3 regions of the Agromyces sp. Y782 genome follow, and region 1 is predicted to be linked to each of the others. Evidence: predicted binding sites of a transcription regulator. Region 1 holds the regulator's gene; each other region holds the start of a gene.

Region 1 (6,203 bases):
GCGGCACATCGTCGAGGCGACCCGTGCGGTGCGGGCCGGTCGCGCTGCCTCGGTACTCGCCGGGTAGCACGGGCGAGCGGATGCCGCGGCTCGCGACATCCGCTCCGCTGGCGTTCGGCCGACGCAGGGCTGGGGCTCAGCTGGTGCTCGGCCGACGCTCGGCTGGTGTCGAGGCGACGCACAGGCGCAGCGCGTACTTTGGTCGTATGCAACTTGCGGTCCACGAATCCGGCCGGGGTTCGCGAACCGCGGTCCTCATCCACGGCATCATGTCCGATTCCCGCGCGTGGCACCGAGTGACTGCCGAGCTCGAGGCGCAGGGGTTCCGGGTGCTCGCCGTCGACCTGACAGGTCATGGACGCAGCCCGCGTGCCGTGCAATACTCGCCCGCCGCGTGGGCGAGCGACGTCGTCGAGACGCTCACGCCGGTGCTCGACGGCCCACCCGATCTCGTCATGGGCCACTCGCTCGGCGGGCTGGTGGCGAGCCTCGTCGCAGATCGGCTCGCGCCTCGCGCGGCGATCTACATCGACCCGGCCTTCTCCTTCCCGAAGGGCGTGAAGGGGTGGGCGTTCAAGGCATTCTTCGCGATAGCGCCGAGGCCGCGCCGGTCGGCGCTGGTGCGCATGAATCCGAAGTGGAGTGCGGTCGACGTCGAGATCGAGCTCGCGACGCTTCGAGACTGGGACAAGCGCACCATCCTCGGTTTCACCGATACGCGACCGCTGGTGCCGCCCGTGCGCCTCGTCGCCCCTACTCTGGTGCTCCTGGCGGAGAAGAGCCTGCTCATCACGGCGAAGGTCGCCCGGCAGCTTCGCGGACAGGGCATGACCGTGGCGACCCTGCGCGGAACGGGGCACACCGTGTTTCGTGACGATCACGCCGGGTTCATGGATGCGGTGTTCGACTGGTTCAACGCGCTGGCGCCTGCCACGGTCGGAAGCGGTCTCGCCGCAGTCCGGACCGCGGCGTAGCGACCGGCCGTCGCCGGCCGCTCCATGACAGACCGGTGGGGTTGCCCGGTCAGACTGCTCGGAGCACCGCGACGATCTTGCCGAGCACCTCGGCATGGTCGCCGACGATGGGCTCGAACGCGCTGTTCCGCGGCAGCAGCCAGGTGTGGCCGTCGCGCTGGCGGAACACCTTCACGGTGGCCTCGCCGTCGAGCATCGCCGCGACGATCTCACCGTTCTCTGCGGTGCGCTGCGAGCGCACCACAACCCAATCGCCGTCGCAGATCGCGGCGTCGATCATGGAGTCGCCCACGACCTTCAGCATGAACAGCTCGCCTTTGCCGACCAGTTGACGGGGGAGCGGGAACACCTCGTCGATCTGCTGTTCGGCCGTGATCGGCACACCCGCGGCGATGCGGCCGACCAGCGGCACCATCGCTGCGTCGCCGACCGGGATCGGGTCGGAAGAGGTGACGGGTCGCTCGGTGACGCCCGGCAGCTCGATGAGCACCTCGAGTGCTCGAGGGCGGTTGGGGTCGCGCCGGAGGTACCCGGCGAGCTCGAGCTGGTTCAGCTGGTGCGTGACACTCGAGAGCGAGGAGAGCCCGACGTCGTCGCCGATCTCGCGCATGCTCGGCGGGTAGCCGCGGCTGGAGACCGAGCGCTGGATCATCTCGAGGATCGAGATCTGCTTGGCGCTCAAGCTCTTTCGGCGGCGTGGCCTGCCGGCCGCCTGCACGTCGTCGATGTCGGTGCTCAACGTCTTCGCCCCTCGTAGCGGCCGCCTCGCGGCCGGATGTCGGTGGTCTCTGGTCGACTCTCTTCCAGATATTCGAAACTGTATCCGCCCCGCGCGCGCTCGGCAAACATTTGTTCGAGTGTGTCGCGGAATCCGCTCGACAGAATTCCCCGCGTCTTCCCTTGCGTTGTTCGTCATTCGAATGTATGTTCGGAACAGAGTTTCGCATCCGGTTCTCCCGGCCGAGAGCCGGATGCGACTCCTACAGGAGGTGTGACATGAGTGCAGCGATCGCAACGACCGGCTTCCAGCCCCCAAGTGCCCTTCAGCGAGAGGAGGCGGCGTCGGTTGTTCCCGCGCGCACGCGGCTCCGACTGACGCGACGGGGCCGCATCGTGTTCACGTCGCTCGGCGCAGTTCCGCTCGTCGTGTGGGCATTCGTTGCGGTGATCGGCGCGGGCAGCGCCGCGGCCGACGTCGAATCCACTGGCGTCTCGTTCGAGGCTGCGTCGTTCGAATACACGACGGTCGGGCAAGGCGACTCGCTCTGGGAGATCGCCGAGTCGATCGACCCCGGGGCCGATGTGCGAGAGATCATCGCCGAAATCATGCGGCTCAACGGGCTCGATGACGCGGTGGTCGAACCCGGTCAGCGCCTTGCGCTTCCCGCCGCTCCGTGACCCGTGACCGTCTGAAGCGTCGGGGTTCCGCCGGTCGATGACGGCGCGTCCGAATGACCTCGGTGCGCATCGTTAGCATTGAAGGGTGACGAGTCTCGAAGACCTCCCCATCCGCGATGACCTTCGTGGTCGCACGCCGTACGGGGCTCCGCAGCAGGCAGTTCCGGTCGCGCTCAATGTCAACGAGAACACGCATCCGATTCCCGAAGACGTCGCACACGATGTCGTCGCCCGTGTCGCCGCCGCCATTCTCACGCTCAATCGCTATCCCGATCGAGAGTTCACCGAGTTGCGGCGTGCATTCGCCCGCTATCTGCGCCATGGCCTCGAGCCGGCGCAGATCTGGGCTGCGAACGGTTCGAACGAAGTGCTCCAGCACATCCTCCAGGCCTACGGCGGGCCGGGCCGCACCGTGCTGGGCTTTGCGCCGACGTATTCGATGTACGGCCTGCTGGCCTCCGGCACCGGCACCGAGTGGCTCACCGCCGGTCGTGATGACGAGTTCGAACTCAGTCCCGAAACGGCCGTGTCGGCGGTGCGAGAGCACGATCCCGACATCGTGCTGCTCTGCGCGCCGAACAACCCGACGGGTACGCCGCTCTCACTCGAGACGATCGAGGCGGTCGTCGACGCGGCGCGCGGCATCGTCGTCGTCGATGAGGCCTACTTCGAGTTCGCCGACCCCGGAACCCCGAGTGCGCTCACGCTGCTGCCGGGGCGGCCCCGGCTGCTCGTGTCGCGCACGATGAGCAAGGCGTTCGCGTTCGCCGGCGCCCGCGTCGGCTACCTCGCCGGTGATCCGGCCGCCATCGACGCACTTCGGCTCGTGCGACTGCCGTACCACCTCTCCGCGCTCACTCAGGCGGCTGCGCTCGGCGCCCTGGCGCACTCGACCGAGATGCTCGCGATGGTCGATGAGATACGCACCCAGCGCGAGCGCATCTCGGTCGAGCTCCTTCGACTCGGGTTCCACCCATATCGCAGCGGCTCGAACTTCGTGCTCTTCGGCGGGATCGACGACCCGCATGCGGTCTTCGATCAGTTGCTCGCGCGCGGCATCCTGATCCGCGAGATCGGCATCCCCGGTCACTTGCGCGTCACGGCCGGCACTGAGGCCGAGACCACCGCCTTCCTCGAAGCGATCGCCGTTTCGGCCCCGAATAGGATTGACTCATGACCGCAACGAGACCGCCGCGCACCGCCCGGGTCCAGCGCGAGACGAGTGAATCGAGCATCGACCTCTCGATCGATCTCGACGGCACAGGCGTGAGCGACATCGAGACGAGCGTGCCGTTCTACGACCACCTGCTCACGGCGTTCGCGAAGCACTCGCTCACCGACCTCACCGTGCGGGCACGCGGCGATATCGAGATCGACGTGCACCACACGGTCGAAGACGTCGGCATCGTGCTGGGGCAGGCCATCAAGCAGGCGCTCGGCGACAAGCGCGGCATCTCGCGGTACGGCGATGCCCTCGTGCCGCTCGATGAGGCGCTCGCACAGGCGGTCGTCGACATCTCGGGGCGTCCGTTCCTCGTGCACACCGGAGAGCCCACCGGGTTCGAGTACCACCTCATCGGCGGGCACTTCACCGGCTCGATGGTGCGGCACGTCTTCGAGGCCATCGCGTTCAACGCGGGCCTGACCGTGCACGTTACCGTGCTCGGCGGCCGCGACCCGCATCACGTCGCCGAAGCCGAATTCAAAGCGTTCGCGCGGGCATTCCGTCAGGCGAAGTCGTTCGACCCGCTCGTGTCCGGCGTTCCGTCGACGAAGGGCGCTTTGTGAGCCGCACCCGGCGCGTCGTCGTGCTCGACTACGGCTCGGGCAACGTGCACTCTGCCGCGAAGGCGCTCGAGCGTTCCGGCGCAGAAGTCACCGTCACCGCCGACCGGGCCGCAGCACTCGAGGCCGATGGTCTCGTCGTGCCGGGTGTCGGTGCGTTCAAGGCGGTCATGCAGCAACTGCACGCGGTTCGCGGTGAAGAGATCATCGATCGGCGACTTGCCGGCGGCCGGCCGGTGCTCGGCATCTGCGTGGGCATGCAGGTGCTGTTCGAGCGGGGCGTCGAGCGTGGCGTCGACACCGAAGGACTCGGCGAATGGCCCGGCATCGTCACCGAGTTGCCTGCCGCGGTACTGCCGCACATGGGTTGGAACACGGTCGAAGCGGGTGAGGGCTCCGCGCTCTTCGCGGGCATCGAAGACGAGCGCTTCTACTTCGTGCACTCGTTCGCAGCGCAGCAGTGGCTGCTCGACGTGCAGCCGCCGTTCCCGAAGCCCGCGCTCACGTGGGCCGAGCACGGCGGTCGGTTCCTCGCGGCCGTCGAGAACGGACCGCTGTCGGCGACCCAGTTCCATCCCGAGAAGTCGTCGGGGCCCGGCATCCGCTTGCTCGCCAACTGGCTCGGCACGCTCGACTGAGCCCATCGGCGTCACGTGCACGTCGCCGCGACGTGGTCGGACTAGGATGCTGTGACTGTGCCGATTCGCAGGCGCGACCGCGATCTCTAGGACAGTGAATGAGTGAATTCAACAAGACCCCCCGCCTGGTTTTGCTTCCGGCCGTCGATGTGGCCGGTGGCAAGGCGGTGCGCCTGACGCAGGGTGAGGCCGGCACCGAGACCAGCTACGGCGACCCCGTCGACGCGGCCGTCGATTGGGCCGATCAGGGGGCCGAGTGGATCCACCTCGTCGACCTCGACGCGGCGTTCGGTCGCGGCTCGAACGCGGGCGTGCTGAAGAAGGCCATCCGCCAGGTGCGTGGCGTGAACGTCGAACTCTCCGGTGGCATCCGCGACGACGAGTCGCTCGAGCATGCCCTCGAGATCGGCGCCAAGCGCATCAACCTCGGTACGGCAGCGCTCGAGAACCCCGAGTGGGCGGCGTCCGTCATCGCTCAGTACGGCGAGGCGATCGCGATCGGGCTCGACGTGCGCGGCACGACGCTCGCCGCGCGTGGTTGGACGCAGGACGGCGGTGACCTCTGGCAGGTCATGGAGCGCCTCGAAGAAGCCGGCGCCGCCCGATACGTCGTCACCGACGTCACGAAAGACGGCACGCTGCAGGGCCCGAACCTCGATCTGCTGCGCCAGGTGATGGACCGCACGCACCGCCCGGTCGTGGCATCGGGGGGCATCTCGAGCCTCGACGACATCGTCGCCCTCCGCGAGCTCGTGCCGCTCGGCCTCGAGGGTGCCATCGTGGGCAAGGCGCTCTACGCCGGTGCATTCACGTTGGCCGAGGCGCTGGATGTCGCTTCGCAGTGACCCCGGCGCCGAGCCGGGTCGCGGTGAGACGGATGCCGCGGCATCCGTCGACTCGCAGTCGGCTGCCGGTGCCGGTGCTGGTACCGACTCCGCCGGCGTGCCGTGGGCTGGGCGGGCGTTCCAGTCGAACGCGCATGCCGCCGACGACGGCCGGGCACCGGAGGCCCTCGCCGCCGCGCTGGACGGTTTCCGCGCGGGCACGATCGGCCAGGCCGCCGTTGTGGCGGAGTTCGCCCGATCGCGTCTCCTGATCCCGCTCCTCGCCGAACTCGGAACCGGCGGTGCGGAGACGGGCGCGCACGGCCTCGCTGTCGACAAGAGCCAGGAGCTCTCGATCGTCACCGTCGAGGGGCCCGATGGGCGCAAGGTGCTGCCGGTGTTCGCCTCGGTGCAGGCGATGTCGCGATGGAACCCCGTGGCGCGGCCGGTGCCGGCCGACGGTGTGCGGGTCGCCCTCGCCGCCGCTGACGACGGCACCGATCTCGTCGTGCTCGACCCGGGCTCCGCGACCGAATTCGTGCTGCGGAGGCCGGCGCTCTGGGCGGTCGCGCAGTCGCAGGACT
Region 2 (6,203 bases), on a different contig from region 1:
TTCCCACACCTCACCCGTCGACTCCCGCACGAGGTCGAAGGTGTACTGCAGGGCGGCGAGCATGCCGAGGCCGAGCAGGTCGAACTTCACGAGGCCCATCCATGCGCAGTCGTCTTTGTCCCACTGCACCACGGTGCGGTTCTCTTTGCGGGCGTGCTCGATCGGCACCACCTCGCCGACTGGGCGGTCGGTCAGCACCATGCCGCCCGAGTGGATGCCGAGGTGGCGCGGAAAGGTGAGCACCTGGCCTGCGAGCTCGACGACGGCGTCTGGGATGTCGTGGTCGTCGGTCTCGACCACGGCGCCCCAGCGTTCGACCTGTCGCGACCACGCATCTTGCTGGCCGGTGGAGTACCCAAGCGCCTTCGCCATGTCGCGCACGGCGACCTTCGGCCGATAGCTGATGACGTTCGCGACCTGCGCCGCGTTCTGCCTGCCGTACTTGTCGTAGACGTACTGGATGATCTCTTCGCGCCGGTCGGAGTCGAAGTCGACGTCGATGTCGGGCTCCTCATCGCGGAGCGCGGAGAGGAATCGCTCGAACGGCAACCCGTACCCGATCGAGTCGACCGCGGTGATGCGCAGCGCGTAGCAGACCGCCGAGTTCGCCGCCGAGCCGCGCCCCTGGCAGAGGATGCCGCGCCGCCGCGCCTCGGCGACGATGTCGTGCACGATGAGGAAGTAGCCGGAGAAGTCCTTCAACTCGATGACGTCGAGCTCGCGCTCGAGCCGCTCGCGCACATGCATCGGCACACCGGGGTAGAGCTGCTCTGCGCCCTGCCAGACGAGCACCCGTAGCCAGCTCATCGGCGTGTGTCCTGCCGGCACCTCTTGCTTCGGCAGCTTCGGGCGGGCGCTGCGCAGGGTGAAGCCGAGCTCTTCGGCGAGCGTCACCGAGCGGGCGACGGCGCCGGGGTAGCGGGCGAACCGCTCGGCCATCTCTGCGCCGCTGCGCAGATGCAGCTGGTCGGATGCCGGCAGCCATCCGTCGAGCTCGTCGAGGCTGCGGCGCGCCCGTACCGCCGCGAGGGCCGCGGCGAGGCGATGCTCGGGCGGAGTCGCGTAGTGCACGGCGTTCGTCGCGAGGAGCGGCAGGCCTGCCCGCTCGGCGAGTCCGGCGAGGGCGTCGTTGGACTGCTGATCGAACGGATGCCCGTGGTCGAAGAGCTCGACCACGACGTTCTCACGGCCGAAGAGCGCGGTGAGGCGATCGAGCTCGCGCGCCGCGGCATCCGCCCCGCCCTCGGCGAGTGCACGACGCACCGCGCCTTTGCGGCATCCGGTCGGCACGATCCACTCACCGGCCGCCCGTTCGGCGAGCTCTTCGAGGGAGTACACCGGTCGCCCCTTCTCGCCGCCGGCGAGCTGACCGGCGGTGATCGCGCCGGCGAGGCGGTGATAGCCGGCTTCGCGTCTGGCGAGCACGAGCAGATGTTCGCCTTCGGGGTCGGCGAAGCCGTTCTGCGGGCCCTGCAGGCCGAGCGAGAGCTCGGCGCCGAAGACCGTCTGCAGCTCGGGGAAGCTCTCGGCGGCCTCGGCGAAGTGCACGATGCCGTAGAAGCCGTCGTGGTCGGTGATGGCGAGCCCCGTGAGCCCCAGCCGATGCGCCTCTTCGACCAGTTGCTCGGGTGATGAGGCGCCGTCGAGGAAGCTGAAGTTCGAGTGCGCGTGCAGCTCGGCGTAGGGCACGACCGGCCCGGCCGGCGCCTCGAGGTCGGTTGCAGGGCGATACGGATGCCGCTTGCGGCTCCACGCCGGACTGTCGCCGCCGTCGACGATGAGCTTGGGCGCACCCGGCCGACGCGCATCGGAGAGCTTGCGCTCGAGCTCCGACCACGGGATGCCCGGGTTGTTCCACCCCATCAGGGACCACCACCCATCAGTCGTACCTCGCTTCGGCCCACCAGCCTGCTTCGTCGCGTACGAGCAGCCACGCGCAGCCGTCGTCGTCGACGATCTGGAAGCGGTGCACACGTTTGGCGTGCTCGGCATCCCACCAGCGCTCGACGACCGGCCAGGGCCCCGCCCAGGCCCGCACAGGGGCGGCGACGCCGCCGGCGAGCGCGAAGCGTTCGGGGTTCGCCGAGATCGCCCCACGGGCGTCGATCGTGACCGGGGAGCCGCTGGCGTCGAGCAGCCCGATCGGCAGCCGCTCACGGAAGACGCTCGCGGGCGCGAGAGCGGGCAGGCTGCCGGGCCACGGCGCCGCCGTCTGCTCGCCCGTGCGCTCGGGAACCCGGTCGCCCCACGGCACGAGCACGTGCCGGTCGGCGAGCATGCGGCCACCACCGACCGACGCGGTCACGACCGCATCGTGGCCGAGCATGCTCTGCACCCGGGTGAGTCCATGGTGCACGCGCTCGTCGGGTCCGCCGCCCCAGAGCCCCTCTTCGTGGTTGCCGGTCGAGTCGATGCGTTCGGGCACGACGCGTAGCCGCACGATGGGCGAGGCGAGTCCGCTGTCGGCGGTGCCCGCGCCCTGCAGCTGCCAGCGCACCCGGTCGACGACGTCGGCGGGTGTGAACCAGCGTGGGTGCAGCCAGCTTCGGCTCGAGTGCCCGCCGCCTTCGTCGTCGATCTCGACGCGGATGCCGGTGCACACGAGTCGCTTCGCCCGCATGCGTTCGATGAACTCGGAGGCATGCACCCGGAAGGCGAAGGCGAGCTGGTCGATGCGATCGAGCGGCGGCTCGAACTCCTGCGCTACCTCGAACTCGGGCGGCGGTGTGCGTGCGAGCACCCTGGCCTGCTCGCGCCCCGACGCCCGGTCGTGTGCGAACGCGCCCGCCGCGCCGAAGCGACGCCGCACATCGGCCTCGGGTAGCGCTGCGAACTCGCCGAGGGTGCGAACGCCGAGCCGGTTGAGCAGGGTCGACGTGCGCGCATCGACGACGAGGCTCACGGGCAGCGGAGAAATGAACGCAGCGGATGTCCCGGGCGCGACGATGCCCACGGGAGACTCGCCGGTCGCCCGCGCGGCCTGCTCGGCCGCGAAGGGGCCGTCGGCGACGCCCACCCTGGCCCCCGGCACTCCGAGTGCGGCGACGGTGTCGAGGAGCGCCTGCGCCGCGGCATCCTCGCCGCCGTAGTAGCGGGCGGGGCCGCGTGCCCGCATCGCGAGCGTGCCCGGGCGGATGAGCTGCACGCCAGGCACCGTCTCTTCGACACGTCGCACGACCGGTTCGAAGACCCGCACATCGAGCGAGGCGTCGTAGTCGAGCAGCGTGAGCGCGGGGGAGCGGTACTGGGCTTCGCGAATCTTCAATCCGCGAACGACACCGTCGCTGCGGGCGGCCGCCGAGCAGGCGAAGACCTGCCCTCCTTCGGTGAGGGCGATGGGGGAAGCCGGGTCGATCCCGTGTTCGCGACAGGCCGCGAACACGGGCCAGTCGGCACACCAGAGCACGATCGTGCGGCCGGGGTCGACGATCATCAGACGGCCCGCCGCACGTATTCATCGAGGCGCACCGGCACGTCGAGGCGCACCGGTGCCCGGGGCGTCTCATCGTCGGCGGCCGCCTGGAACTCGAGGGAACGCCCCGGCAGTCGGAGCCGCGAGCGTGCACGCCGGCCGAACTCCCCGCGCCCGCCGGCCGTGACGACGACGTCGCGGTCGCTGAGATGCCCGTGCCCCAGCTCGAGCCCGTGCCACTCGCTCGTCTCGACCCCGAGGCTCGCGTCGCTGCCCGGCCATTCGCCCGCGACGAGCAGCACGGTGCCGCGCTGCCTGAGCCGCGCCGTCAGCCGTGACGACTCGGCGGGGGCGACCCGACCGGCCGGTCGCACGGCGACCACGGGAATCACGTCGGCGAGCGCGCCGACCACGGCGAGCCACTGCCGCCCCGGGTCGGGCACGAGCACGAGTCGGTCGAGGTCGATGCCGAACCGTGCGGCCGCCTCGACGCCGAACTCCGGCATGCCGGCGACGGCAACCCAGCGCCCGCTCGCCGAGGGGCCGGCGAGGAGGGCCATGAGCAGGGTCGTGGAGCCCTCGACGGTGACGACCGTGCCCTCGCGCAGGCTGCCGCCCGGCAGCACCTGTTCGAGGGCCGGATGTGTAGGCACCGTCTTGGAGTCGAGCCGCGTGGCCTGCATCCCGCGGATGCGGGCCTGCAGCTCCTCGACGCGCGAGGGCACTTCAGCCGGGGCGAGGGGAGCGGTCATGGTCACTCACCTAGTTTCGAACACATGTTCGAAACTAGCAAGTCGGCAGTGCCGACTGTCCTGGGGTGTTGGTGTTCGCTCTCATGAGTGCCCGCATTGTTCACGCCCCGGGGTAGGCCGCATTATGCCATGGGCAGGGCGTTCTCGAATTCTTCCGCGAATGCCTCCATTCAGGGTACGAATGAGCGCAGCCACACCCGCATCTTCGATGTGCGAAAGCGGGGGCGATGCGCGGGAATTCGTAGGAATCTACGACTCACGCCTCATTGACGGCTGAGGCTCCGAATGTTTGGACCGGTTGTGCGAACACTTGACGTGGGTCCAATCCCTATGAAAGTGTTTCGACGGCGGCGCGCTGAATCGATTCAATGATCCTTCAGCTGTTCACGGCCGATCAATGACGATTGGAGCTCCAGCAACGATGCATGAATCCACTCAGCCACGCGCTCGTGTTCGTGGGATCGGCGTGTTGCTGATCGCGATCGGTTTCACTGTGGCAGGCATTCTCGTGCCGGTTGCGGGAGCGAGCGCAGCTGATGCTCCGGCGCTCACGGCATCTGACTTGAAAGCCAACAGCCTGGTCGATCCGCTCGGCATCGAGGGCGCGGCGCCGCTGCTGAGTTGGCAGCTCCACTCGACCGAGCGAGGCGTCACCCAGACGGCGTACCAGATCAGGGTGGCGAGCTCTGAGAATCAGCTCGAATCAGCGGATGTCTGGAACGCCGGCCGAGTCGACTCCGACCAGCAGCTGGGTGTGCAGTACGGCGGTCCGGACCTGGTGTCTGAGACCCGCTACGTCTGGCAGGTGAAGGTCTGGGATAACCGCTCCAATGAGTCCGACTGGTCTGAGCCGGGCTCGTTCGAGACCGCGATGCTGAGCAACGACGAGTGGCAGAGCGATTGGATCGGTGCGGACGCGACCGCTCAGGCCGCGGCGTGGCGCGACTACACCGTCAACGTCGACTTCACGGCCCAACCCGGAACCGGCTTCGGCCTCTACCTGCGAAGCTCCACGGACACGGGCAACGCCTACATGTGGCAGCTGAACGACACGGAGCCGGGCCACCCGAAACTGCGCCCGCACAACCGGGTGGAGGGCAGCTATTCCGTCCTTGACGAGATCGATCTCACCGAGGTCGGCCTCGCCGCCGATGTGCTCGCCCACCGCGCGACGATGTCGATCCAGCTCAGCGGCTCCACCATCACGACGACGATCAACGGCGTCGTCGTCGACGTGCGCACCGACACCTCGCACTCCGGCGGATACGTCGGAGTGCGCCTGCACGACTCTTCGCACGACGACGTCGTCTTCCACTCGATCACCGTCAATTCGCCGACCGAGACCATGTACGAATCGCGCTTCGACTCCGGCGACAACCCGTTCGGCGTCGGCGAGCTCCTCCGCGGAGAGAACGGCGGTCTTCACGTCTCGGGCACGGTCGAGGCCCTCTGGAAGCCGAGCCTGCCGATCCTGCGCAAGAGCTTCCCCACCCGAGACGGCAGGGCGATCGCCAGCGCGCGCGTCTATGCATCCGCTCTGGGGCTCTACGAACTCTCACTCAACGGGCAGAAGGTCGGCGATCAGCAGGAGGCTCCCGGATGGACCGACTACGCGCAACGCATCCAGTATCAGAGCTATGACGTCACCGAGCTGATCGCGAGCGGCGACAACGCCATCGGGGCCATGGTCGCTCCCGGCTGGTACTCCGGCCACATCGCCTGGCTCGGCGCCAACCGCTACGGCTCGCAGCCCGGGGTCATCGCCAAACTCGTCATCCACTACACCGACGGCACGGAACAGGTCATCGGCACCGACTCCAGCTGGACAACGGCTCCCGGACCGTTCGTCAGCGCCGACCTGCTCATGGGCGAGAGCTACGACGCCAACCGGCTCCAGGACGGCTGGAACCAGCCCGGTTTCGACGATTCTTCATGGTCGGATGCCTCGGTGCTCGACTCCGCCGCGATCCAGTACCTGCGGCCGCAGACCGACGAACCCGTTCGCATCACACACGAATTGCCGGCCGTCGCGCAGACCG
Region 3 (6,203 bases), on a different contig from region 1:
ACACCGCCGAGGTCGACATAGGGACGAACCGGGTTCGCCTCGGCCTCATCGAAGGGGCCCGCGCTCGCGCGGTCTTCGGGGGCCGACTTTGGCTGATCGGCGGAGATCTCGCCGGTGTTCTCGATGTCGCTCACGCGTTCACTCCTGACTTGTGCGCCCCGGTACCGGTGGAGCCGAATCCGCCCTCGCCGCGCACACTGCCGGGCAGTCGCTCGACCTCGACGAACCGTGCGCGGAGCACGGGCATCACGACGAGCTGGGCGATACGGTCGCCGGCCTCGATCGTGTACGGCTCGATCGCGTCGGTGTTCAGCAGGGCGACCTTGATCTCGCCGCGGTAGCCCGCATCGACGGTGCCTGGCGCATTGACGATCGTGATGCCGTGCTTGAAGGCCAGACCCGAGCGGGGCACGACGAAGGCGACGTACCCGTCTGGCAGCGCGATCGCGACGCCTGTGCCGACGGTGGCGCGCTCTCCGGGCTCGAGGATGACCGACTCGGCGGCATGGAGATCGGCGCCCGCATCGCCCGGATGGGCGTACGACGGAACGTGCTCGGCCGTGATCAGCACATCGATGGAATCGGTCACTGTTCGAGGGTAGTGCAGAAGTCTGGTCGAATAGAGCCATGCCCGACTACCGCGAAAGACTCTGGCCGACGCCGTGGATCTACCTCGCCTCACTGCTCTTCATCCCCGCCAGCATCCTCGTGCTTGCGCCGGTCTCCTTGCCCGCCGGCATCGCGACCGGGATCATCCTCTACGGCGCGGTGGTCATCTCACTCAGCCTCACGGCACCGGTCATCGAGGTCGCCGACGGGCGGCTCAGTGCGGGTCGTGCGTCGATACCGCTCGCCGACACCGGAACAGCGGTGGGGGCGACGGATGCCGCTGCGCGCGTCGAACGCGGAACGGGTCTCGATGCCCGCGCGTTCCTCGTGATCCGCGGATGGGTGCAATCCGTCGTGCGGGTTCCCGTCACCGACGAGTCGGACCCCACGCCCTACTGGCTGATCTCGACGCGTCATCCGAAAGAACTGGCCGCCGCGATCAATGGATCACGACGGCCCTGAGCGTACTGAGCCGAGCGTCTAGGACGCGCACTCCAAGCAGATCGGCCCGAGCTTCGTCTCGTGGTCGATCTGTGAACGATGCTTCACCAGGAAGCAGTTCACACAGGTGAACTCGTCAGCTTGCGGCGGAAGCACCACCACGTCGAGTTCGACGTCGGAGAGATCGGCACCAGCGAGGTCGAACCCGCCGGGGTTATCGGCGTCTTCGACATCCACTACGCCCGACATCTTGTCGGGGACGCGCTCCTTGAGGGCCTCGATCGACTCAGAGTCGTCTTCGGTCTTCCTCGGTGCGTCGTAATCCGTTGCCATTCCCATCCATTTCCTCATCGCCGAAGATTCGGCGGCCATAGTCTGCATCAAATCGGTTGCGTTAGCAAACCACTTGTGTGGGTTTTCCCAGGTCCTTCGTGCTCAACTTCCGCCGCGCCCGGGGTATTCCCACGAGCACACATCCCGACGTGGCATCCTTGGGCGGAGACGAAGGCACGGAAGGGCTTGTCGCGATGCAGGAACTCAAGGTAATCGGAGTCGAGAACGGCGCATTGCTCGCCGCATCCGACGATGGCGCGCGCTTCCGGATCGAGATCGACGAAGTACTGCAATCTCGTATCCGGCAGGCGCAACCCGAACAGCACACCGGGCCCAAACCTTCGCCGCGCGAAGTGCAGGCCCACATCAGGTCGGGCATGTCGGCCGAAGAGGTCGCTCAGGTCACCGGCGCATCCCTCGACTACATCCGCCGCTTCGAAGGCCCCGTGCTCGCCGAGCGCGAACACATGGTCACCTCGGCACTCGCGGTGCCGGTGCACGTCTCGATCGAGGTCGACCCGGCCGACGAGCCGCCGTCGTTCGGCGGAGTCATCCGTGACCGACTCGCCCAGCTCAGCGCCCATGGTGAACGCTGGGCGAGCTGGAAAGACGAGGAGCGCGGCTGGATCATCAAGCTCGAGTTCACTGCCGAGACGATCGACCACGACGCACGCTGGGGCTTCGAGCCCCGCAAGCAATCGCTGCAACCGCTGAACTCCGAAGCGATCACACTCTCGCAGCAGGGCGAGATGAAGGGCGGGCTGATCCCGCGCCTGCGCGTCGTCGCTGCCGACTCCGACGAGTCGCGCTTCGACAGCGGCGCCTTCACCTTCGAAGAGCCCGAGCACGGCGAATTCGACACCGCCCCGCATCTCGAACCGCTCCCGTACTCGCGCTCGCCGCAGACGTCGAGCCCTGCAGCGTCGCGTGCTGCGATCAAACGAGCGGATGAACCGAAGCAGACGCTCGGCGAGACAGCAGACCTGCTCGAGGCGCTCCGGCGACGGCGCGGCGAGCGGGAGGCTGCCGGAAACGGGCAAGAGCAGCCGCCGACACCGGTCACCCCGGCTGTGATGCAGGAACCAGTACCCCCGCCCGAGCAACCGGTCGAAGAGAAGCCCGGCACGGCCGCTCGGAGCATTTGGGGCGGCAAAGCCTCCACCGGCCCGGCCGGCGCACGGGGCGCTTCCAAGAAGGGGCGTGCTTCGATGCCGAGCTGGGATGAGATCGTCTTCGGCGCGCGCACCGACGACGATCTCGCCTGATCGCCGACTGAGCTGAGGAACGCCGCCGGGCAGATGCTCGGCGGCGTTTCGTGCGCTCGAGCGCGGTGCTACCATCGAACATACATTCGATTCGGTGAGGTGCCCATGTCGCTCGTTCACGAGTTCGTCGAGGTATGGACGAACGACGACGGCCGCCCCGAGCGACTCGTGTGGCGCTCACGTCGCTTCCGCGTGACGGACACTCCGACGACGCTCGTGGGCCCGTGCGACTGGTGGTCACCCGTCGCGGCACACGATGTCTCACCAGGCAGACCGCCGCTGCAGATCGCAGGCTGGCGTTTCCAGGCCACTGCCGACGACGGCGAGACCCACGTCTTCGATGTACGCCGCCACGAGCGCCGCTGGGAGCTCGTGCGCGTGTTCGATTGAGCACCGCGTGGCATAGCCGCCTTCAGGGCGTCAGAACCCCCACCGGGCTGTTCAGCGGGCTTCGCTGGCCTTCGCGCTCCGGTCGCGGACGCGCGGACGCAACCAGAGCATGAGGATTCCACCCACCACGAGGCCCCAGAAAGCCGAGCCGATCCCGACGACCGCAACGCCCGACGCCGTCACCAGGAATGTGCCGATCGCGGTGATGCGCTGCCCCGGAGCTTCGAGCGCGCCCGTGACGGACGTGACCAGGGCGCCGAGCAGCGCGAGTCCGGCAACCGCCGTGATGATGATCGGCGGTGAGGCCTGCACGACCGCGGCAGCGAGCCCCGCCCCTGCTCCGAACACGAGGTAAACGACCCCCGAAGTGAGCGTGGCGACCCAGCGGCGCCCGGCGTCGGGATTCGACTCGGGGCTCGCCATGATCGCAGCGGTGATCGCCGCGAGGTTGATCGCGTGGCCGCCCGCGAAGGCCGCGGCCACGGATGCGGCGCCTGAGGTGACGAGAACCTGCCTGGGAGCGAGGCGATAGCCGAACGTCGACATCACCGCGAACCCCGGCACGTTCTGGCCCGCCATGGTCACGATGAAGAGGGGCAGGCCGAGACTCACGATGACGAATGGGTCGAAGACCGGTGCGACGAACTCGAGCTGCGGCCGCACGGCTTCACTGCCGAGCACGGCCGGACCCGCGATCACTGCGATGCCGATCACCGCCACGAGCATCGCCGCCGGAACGGCCCAGCGAGGCGCGAGGCGAGCGAGCAGCAACCAGACGAGGATCATCGGAAGGGCGATCGCCGGCTGCTCGACGGCCGCGAACACCGGCGCGACGCAGATCGGAAAGAGGATGCCGGCGAGCATCGCGCTCGCGATCGGCTTCGGGATGCTCGTGATCGCGCGCCCGAGCGCAGGCCACAGGCCCGAGAGCACGATGAGCACACCGCAGACGATGAAGGCACCGATCGCCGCCGCGAATTGCTGGGTGGTCGCGGCCGCCGCGACGAGCAGCGCCGCACCGGGTGTCGACCACGCGAACGAGACCGGCATCCGGGTGATGACCGGCAGAAGGATGCACGTGACGCCGGTCGCAATGCACAGCGCGAACAGGCCTGAAGCTGCCTGCGTCTCGCTCGCGCCGACGGCGAGGAGTCCTGCGATCACCAGGGCGAAGGAGCTCGCGAACCCGGTGATGGCCGCGATGACGCCCGCGACGACGGTTTGGAAGATGTCCGGTGCTCGCTCTCGAACGAGTTCTACGCCGACTTCTCAGCGCGACGCGGCTTGTGCTGCACGATCGTGGGGGCGGCATTGTCGAGCACCGCGGCCTTGGTGACGACGACCCGGGCGACACCTGTCGAAGAGGGCACCTCGAACATGATCGGTCCGAGCACCTCCTCCATGATCGCGCGAAGGCCGCGTGCACCGGTCTGTCGAAGCACGGCGAGGTCGGCGATCGCCTGCAACGCCTCCTCTTCGAAGTCGAGTTCGACGCCGTCGAGCTCGAACATGCGCTGGTACTGCCGCACGAGCGCGTTCTTCGGCACCGTGAGGATCTGCATGAGCGCCTCGCGGTCGAGCGGCGTGACGGTCGCCACGACCGGGAGCCGGCCGATGAACTCGGGGATCAGGCCGAACTTGTGGAGATCTTCGGGCAGCACCTCGCTGAAGATGTCGGCTTCGTCTTCTTTGTTGTGCAACGGGGCACCGAACCCGATGCCGCGCTTGCCCGCCCGCGAGGAGATGATGTCTTCGAGGCCCGCGAACGCTCCGGCCACGATGAAGAGCACGTTCGTCGTGTCGATCTGGATGAACTCCTGGTGCGGGTGCTTGCGCCCGCCCTGCGGCGGCACCGATGCGACGGTGCCCTCGAGGATCTTCAGGAGCGCCTGCTGCACGCCCTCACCCGAGACGTCCCTCGTGATCGACGGGTTCTCGGCCTTTCGCGCGATCTTGTCGACCTCGTCGATGTAGATGATGCCGGTCTCAGCGCGCTTCACATCGAAGTCGGCGGCCTGGATGAGCTTCAGCAGGATGTTCTCGACGTCTTCACCGACGTACCCCGCCTCGGTGAGCGCGGTGGCGTCGGCCACGGCGAACGGCACGTTCAGCTGCTTGGCCAAGGTCTGCGCGAGGTAGGTCTTTCCGCAGCCCGTCGGGCCGATCAGCAGGATGTTGGACTTCGCCAGCTCCACGTCGTCGCGCGCATCTGCCGACGTCAGCGTCGTGCGTGCGCGAACGCGCTTGTAGTGGTTGTAGACCGCAACGGCGAGCGCCTTCTTCGCGGCCTCTTGACCGATGACGTACTCCTCGAGGAATCCGAAGATCTCTTTGGGCTTCGGCAGCTCGAACTCGCCCGCCTCGGTCTCGCCGGCTTCGGCGAGCCGCTCCTCGATGATTTCGTTGCAGAGCTCCACGCACTCGTCGCAGATGTAGACGCCGGGTCCGGCGATGAGCTGCTGCACCTGCTTCTGGCTCTTTCCGCAGAAGGAACACTTGAGCAGGTCGGCGCTCTCTCCGATGCGTGCCATCGAAACCTCCCTGTCGACGAGTCTGTTCCGAGCCTAGCCCGAGATCGGGCCGATCGAGGGTAGCCGGTCGGATTCGACACGCCCAGCAGTTCGCCGGTCGCGAACTGCGGCCATCAGTCGAGCAGGTGACGCAGATACCGCTTCGGGTCATCGAGGTACAGACGCCAGTGCGAGACGAGCTCGAGTTCCTCCCAGGTGGTCTCACGGATGCCCCACTCCCCCAGTTCGAGGATCGTGGCGCCCGGCACCGAGGCGAGGATCGGCGAATGGGTGGCGCAGATGACTTGCGTGCCGCGCGACACCATGCGGTCGAGGCCGGCGATCCAGCTGAGGATGGAGGCGAACGAGAGGGCCGCCTCTGGCTCGTCGAGGCAGACGAGGCCGGCCAGGTACTGCGAGTGGTTCAGCTTGTTGTCGAGTAGGTCGTTGAACGACTCGCCGTGGCTCATCGAATGCAGATGCTGGTCGGGGCTGCCGGGCAGCGCCTCGAGGTAGCTGTAGTAGCCGTGCATCGTCTCTGCCCGCAGGAAGAAGCCCCATCGCGGCGCCGACGGACTGCGTTCGATTCGCAGCCAGTCGCCGAGCGGCGATTCGCTCGGTCTGGTGGATCGCCCGCCGTTGTTGCTGCCGCCCT

The links. Region 1 encodes LexA, which represses DNA repair genes until DNA is damaged. Its sites were predicted from a motif close to TCGAACANNTGTTCGA; they were not measured.
Region 2: a site for LexA is predicted at 4,181-4,196, ahead of imuA' (DnaE2-dependent mutagenesis accessory factor ImuA'). Genes of this name have one in related genera too.
Region 3: a site for LexA is predicted at 2,723-2,738, ahead of AC1C2S_RS16890 (DUF6504 family protein). Genes of this name have one in related genera too.

Annotation. Positions count from the first base shown of each region.
Region 1 is NZ_JCAIUG010000001.1:31,841-38,043, reverse strand. It holds gene metE (5-methyltetrahydropteroyltriglutamate--homocysteine S-methyltransferase) at 1-67, shown strand, start outside; gene AC1C2S_RS00185 (alpha/beta fold hydrolase) at 81-974, shown strand; gene lexA (transcriptional repressor LexA) at 1,024-1,701, opposite strand; gene AC1C2S_RS00175 (LysM peptidoglycan-binding domain-containing protein) at 1,971-2,372, shown strand; gene AC1C2S_RS00170 (histidinol-phosphate transaminase) at 2,458-3,549, shown strand; gene hisB (imidazoleglycerol-phosphate dehydratase HisB) at 3,546-4,160, shown strand; gene hisH (imidazole glycerol phosphate synthase subunit HisH) at 4,157-4,795, shown strand; gene priA (bifunctional 1-(5-phosphoribosyl)-5-((5-phosphoribosylamino)methylideneamino)imidazole-4-carboxamide isomerase/phosphoribosylanthranilate isomerase PriA) at 4,894-5,640, shown strand; gene AC1C2S_RS00150 (SseB family protein) at 5,624-6,203, shown strand, end outside.
Region 2 is NZ_JCAIUG010000002.1:828,127-834,329, forward strand. It holds gene AC1C2S_RS18075 (error-prone DNA polymerase) at 1-1,863, opposite strand, end outside; gene AC1C2S_RS18080 (DNA polymerase Y family protein) at 1,880-3,433, opposite strand; gene imuA' (DnaE2-dependent mutagenesis accessory factor ImuA') at 3,433-4,164, opposite strand; gene AC1C2S_RS18090 (family 78 glycoside hydrolase catalytic domain) at 4,658-6,203, shown strand, end outside.
Region 3 is NZ_JCAIUG010000002.1:577,407-583,609, reverse strand. It holds gene AC1C2S_RS16915 (DUF3710 domain-containing protein) at 1-134, opposite strand, end outside; gene dut (dUTP diphosphatase) at 131-589, opposite strand; gene AC1C2S_RS16905 (DUF3093 domain-containing protein) at 628-1,071, shown strand; gene AC1C2S_RS16900 (DUF4193 domain-containing protein) at 1,090-1,383, opposite strand; gene sepH (septation protein SepH) at 1,578-2,648, shown strand; gene AC1C2S_RS16890 (DUF6504 family protein) at 2,754-3,038, shown strand; gene AC1C2S_RS16885 (benzoate/H(+) symporter BenE family transporter) at 3,090-4,268, opposite strand; gene clpX (ATP-dependent Clp protease ATP-binding subunit ClpX) at 4,295-5,569, opposite strand; gene AC1C2S_RS16875 (AAA family ATPase) at 5,683-6,203, opposite strand, start outside.